Regions from separate parts of the Methylobacterium sp. E-016 genome, predicted to be linked through region 2. Evidence: predicted binding sites of a transcription regulator. Region 2 holds the regulator's gene; the other holds the start of a gene.
The links. The regulator PhoB, encoded in region 2, activates phosphate uptake and scavenging genes when phosphate is short. The targets are predictions, from matches to a motif close to TGTCATNNANCTGTCAT.

Region 1 (2,397 bases), on a different contig from region 2:
CTGACCGTTGATGCTGCCCTGCCGGGTGAGGAAGTCATTGTCGTTGCCGACGAGCAGGAAATAGTCGTTCGGCGCCCGCTCGCTCAGCACCGGCACGAGACCGAGGGCCTCGAACTTCTCCGAGAGCGTGGTCTGGGTCGCCGGGTTGGTGTTGAGGTTCATGCCGAAGCGCCCGAGCTGGACCGGGTTCAGCAGGTTGACGATCTCGGTCGTCTGCGCCGGCTGGACCCCGGGCCGCAGGGTGCCCCCCGGCGAGATCGGGGTGGCCCCGTCGTAGGGGGTGCCGGCGATGTTTGTGGCCCGCGCGATGTCGACCAGCAGGACGCTCTTGTAGACGATCGGCGTGGTGTTGCCGGTGCCGAGCCCGTTCGGATCGCGCGAGAGCACGAGGAACTGGGTGTCGTTGAGGGCCAGCATGTCGCTCTGTGCCGCCGTCCGGTTCGGCGCGCCGCCGTTGCCGGTGTCGCGGTAGGTCGGCAGCTGCAGCACGTATTCGCGCGCGGGCGCGGCCGGTACCGCGCTGCCGGCGAGGTCGTAGATCAGGATGCGGGTGTTGTTGCGCTGCTGCTGATTCGGGCCGGAATCCTGGAGCGTGGCGCTCTGCAGGATGGTGACAAGGCTGCGGCCGTCGGGGGCCAGCGACAGCGCCTCGAAGCCCTGGTTGTTGCGTCGGCCGGTGTCGGGCGGGTTGATCGAGTTGAAGTCGAGCGCCCCGGTCGTGCGCGGCCGGATCGCGTCGGGCACGCCGAGCACGCCCTGAAGCTGCCCGCCGGCGCTGAAGTAATAGATGTTCGGCCCGTACTCGTCGCTGACGTAGAAGGAGCCGTCGAGTCGCCGCGCGAGACCTTCCGCATCGAGGCTGATCCGGCCTGCGCTCGGCCCGCTCGCCGCCGAAGGCAGCACCGCGCCGAGCTGGGTCGTGGTGCCGGATGCCGGATCGAGACCGCTGAAGCGCCGGCCGTTGGCGTCGGTGAGCACGATGCCGCCGTTCGGCACGATCGCGATCTGCCGCTGGGAGGCGATCGATTGCGGCAGGCCCGCGCCGGGATCGGGCGTGAAGCTGAGATTGAAGCGGTTCAGCCGGCCGGCGTAATCGGAGAACAGCCCGCCGCTCGGATCGTTGTAGCCCCGATCGGGCAGCGTGTAGAGCGTGCCGCTGTAGGTGGCCCCCAAGCGCCGCCAGCTGGCGAGGTCGATCGCGAGCGCGGAGAACGAGCCCAGCGTGTCGCCGAGGAAGTCGCGGGTGGTGGCCGGCAGCCGGCCGACGCCCTGGAGACCCTGGTTCACGAAGGTCGCATCGCCGACCGTCACCGCCGCCGGGCCGTCGGCCGTCGTCAGGTTCGGCGTGCGGATCGCCTGGGCCGAGGCCGCGCCCGTCAGGAACGCGAGCACGCCGAATGAGCCCACGGCTCGCGCCGCGCCGTACCGTGTCACCATCGCGGGATCCCCCAGCCACTCGAGCTGAGCCGCAGCTAGGGATCGGGCATGACGGCCCGGTGACGGCAGGAAGGATATTTGTCCTGCGTTGGGTCGGCTGCAGGCACTGTGTCGCGAAAGGCACGACGCGCTACCGAGCCTCGTCCGAAACGAAGGAGGCCCGCACGGTTTCCCGGGCGGGCCTCCTCGAATGCGCGTGGCCGAGCCGTCAGGCCGCGGTGCGGTTGCGGGCTTCGCGCTTGGTGTCGACGCCGGAGGCTTTGATCTCGGAAAGCTTCTGGGCGACGTTGCGCGAGAACACGAACTCGGCCGGGCGCTGGTTCTCGAGGCTGACCTCGGGGGCCATCTCGCCCTCGGTCTTGATCCCGCGGATGGCGTGGATCAGCGGCTTCCAGGGCTTGCGCACCGAATCGACCACCGAGGAGGCCTCGTAGCCCGAGTGGACCATGCAGTCGGCGCACTTCTCGTAGTTGCCGGTGCCATAGGAATCCCAGTCGGTCTCCTCCATCAGCTCCTTGAACGTGGCCGCGTAGCCCTCGCCGAGCAGGTAGCAGGGCTTCTGCCAGCCGAACACGGTGCGGGTGGGGTTGCCCCAGGGCGTGCAATGGTAGGTCTGGTTGCCGGCGAGGAAGTCGAGGAACAGGCCCGACTGCTGGAACGCCCACTTCTGGCGGCCCTTCTCCTTGCCGGCGCGGAACACGCCACGGAACAGGTCCTTCGTCGCCTTGCGGTTCAGGAAGTGCTGCTGGTCGGGCGCGCGCTCGTAGGCGTAGCCGGGCGAGACGGTGATGCCGTCGATGCCCATCTTGGTCACGCTGTCGAAGAAGTCGGCGATCTTGTCCGAGGACGAGTTGTTAAAGAAGGTGCAGTTGATGGTGACGCGGAAGCCCATCTCCTTCGCCTTGGCGATCGCCGCCACAGCCTTGTCGTAGACGCCGCGCTGGCAGACCGAGCCGTCAT
Region 2 (2,397 bases):
CGGGCTGACCCGGCGGGCCGGGCTCCAGGGCTCGTTCTTCACCGGCGTGCTCGCGACGGTCGTGGCGACGCCGTGCACCGCCCCGTTCATGGGCTCGGCCGTGGGCTTCGCGCTGACACAGTCGACCGTTGCCGGCCTCGTCGTGTTCGCGAGCCTCGGCCTCGGCCTCGCCCTGCCCTTCCTGGCGCTCACCCTGTGGCCGCCGGCGCTGCGCGCCCTGCCCCGGCCCGGCGCGTGGATGGACGTGCTGAAGCAGGCCCTCGCCTTCCCGATCTACGCCACGGTCGCCTGGCTGGTCTGGGTGCTGGCGCAGCAGGTCGGGCCGCAGGGCCTGCTCGCGGCGCTGATCGGGCTGGTGCTGATGGGCTTCGCCGCCTGGGCGTGGGAGCTCGGCCGCGACGCGCGACCGGTCCGGGCGCAGCTCGCCCGCGGCCTCGCGGTGCTCGCCGTCGCCGGCGTGGCGGGGCTCGCCCTCACCCTCGACCACGACCGCGTCGCACCGGGGGCCCAGGCCCGGGCCGAGGGGATCGAGCCGTTCACGCAGGCCCGCCTCGACGCGCTGCTGGCGAGCGGCCGGCCGGTCTTCGTCGACATGACGGCGGCGTGGTGCATCACCTGCCAGGTCAACGAGCGCACCTCGCTCGGGACGGCGGCGGTCGGCGCGGCGATGCGCGCGCGCGACGTCACGTATCTCAAGGGCGACTGGACCAACCAGAACCCGGAGATCACCCGCCTGCTCGAGCGCCACGGCCGGAGCGGCGTGCCGCTCTACCTGCTCTATGCGGGTGCCGGAGAGCCGACGGTGCTGCCGCAGATCCTCACCGAGGGGACGATGCTGAGCGCGCTGGACGCCGTGAAGGCGACGGGCCGCAGCGCGGGGCTCGACGGCGGGGGGACGAAGGTCCCCTGAAGCTTGGTAAAAATATAATTTTCGTAGGACTGACATCACTTCAGTGTGCGCGACGGCTCCCTCTCCCATGGGGAGAGGGTTGGGGTGAGGGTCGTGACCGACCCGAATGACTCACGCCCCTCATCCTGTCCTTCTCCCCATGGGAGAAGGGACCCACGGCAGGTCGCGGATCGTTGCGGTCGCTTGAGCCGTCCACCGAAAGCCGAACTCAATCCTCGCCCGAGAACGTCTCGTCGAAGGCGTACCCCGAGCCGCGGACGGTGCGGATCGGGTCGGTCTCGCCGGCGCGGTTCAGGGCCTTGCGCAGGCGGCCGACATGCACGTCGACGGTGCGCTCGTCGATGTAGACGTCGTGGCCCCATACGCCGTCGAGGAGCTGCTCGCGGGAATAGACCCGGCCGGGGCTCTGCATCAGGAACTCGAGCAGCTTGAACTCGGTCGGCCCGAGGTGGATCTCGCCGCCGGCCCGGCGCAGGCGATGGCTGTCGCGGTCGAGCTCGATGTCGCCGGCTTCCAGCAGGTTCGCGACGTGGCTGGGCTTGGCGCGCCGCAGCAGCGCGCGGACTCGCGCCAGCAGTTCCGGCACGGAGAACGGCTTGACGATGTAGTCGTCGGCCCCCGTCCCGAGGCCGCGGATGCGGTCGCCCTCCTCGCCGCGGGCGGTGAGCATGATGACCGGCAGGGACACCGTCTCGCGCCGCGCCCGCACCCGGCGGCACAGCTCGATTCCGGAGAGCCCCGGCAGCATCCAGTCCAGCAGGATCAGGTCGGGCACCTGCTCCTGCAGGCGCAGCTCGGCCTCGTCGCCGCGGGCGGCGGAATCGACCTCGAAGCCCTCGGCTTCGAGGTTGTAGCGCAGGAGGGTGGTCAGCGCCTCCTCGTCCTCGACGATCAGGATCCGCGTACGCATGCAGGGCACTCCCGGGCGGACCGCCCGACTTTCTCATCCATCGCCACGGACCTCCCTCCCCCCTGAAGCGGGTCGGGAGAGGGGAGCGCCGTATCCGGAGCGGTCGCTCCCCTCTCCCGACCCCCGCTCACGCGAGGCCCACCCTCCCCCGCACAGGAGGAGGGAAGAGACGGCAGCCCTCAGGCGCCCGGTGCCACCGTCGCGTAGTTCGAGGCGTCGTTCTTCGGGCGGTCGCCCGCGAGGTTCTCGCCGGTGGACAGGTAGTGGATCGTCTCGGCGATGTTGGTGGTGTGGTCGCCGATGCGCTCGACGTTCTTGGCGCAGAACAGCAGATGCGTGCAGAACGAGATGTTGCGCGGGTCTTCCATCATGTAGGTCAGCAGCTCGCGGAACAGCGAGTTGTACAGCGCGTCGATCTCGCCGTCCCGCTCCCACACGTTGTGGGCCGCGTTGACGTCGCGGCTGGCATAGGCGTCGAGCACGTCCTTAAGCTGCTCCTGGACGAGGTCGCTCATGTGCTGCACGCCGAGCACGATCTTCTGGGCCTGGGCCTGGTCGCTGATCGCGACGACGCGCT

Region 1: MKK68_RS19015 (esterase-like activity of phytase family protein) is a predicted target of PhoB. The motif match lies at 1,486-1,502, and genes of this name have one in related genera.

The regions. Positions count from the first base shown of each region.
Region 1 is NZ_JAKSYF010000132.1:8,616-11,012, forward strand. Features, by position in the region: gene MKK68_RS19015 (esterase-like activity of phytase family protein) at 1-1,437, opposite strand, end outside; gene hpnH (adenosyl-hopene transferase HpnH) at 1,646-2,397, opposite strand, start outside.
Region 2 is NZ_JAKSYF010000193.1:41,686-44,082, reverse strand. Features, by position in the region: gene MKK68_RS27175 (protein-disulfide reductase DsbD family protein) at 1-910, shown strand, start outside; gene phoB (phosphate regulon transcriptional regulator PhoB) at 1,119-1,820, opposite strand; gene phoU (phosphate signaling complex protein PhoU) at 2,000-2,397, opposite strand, start outside.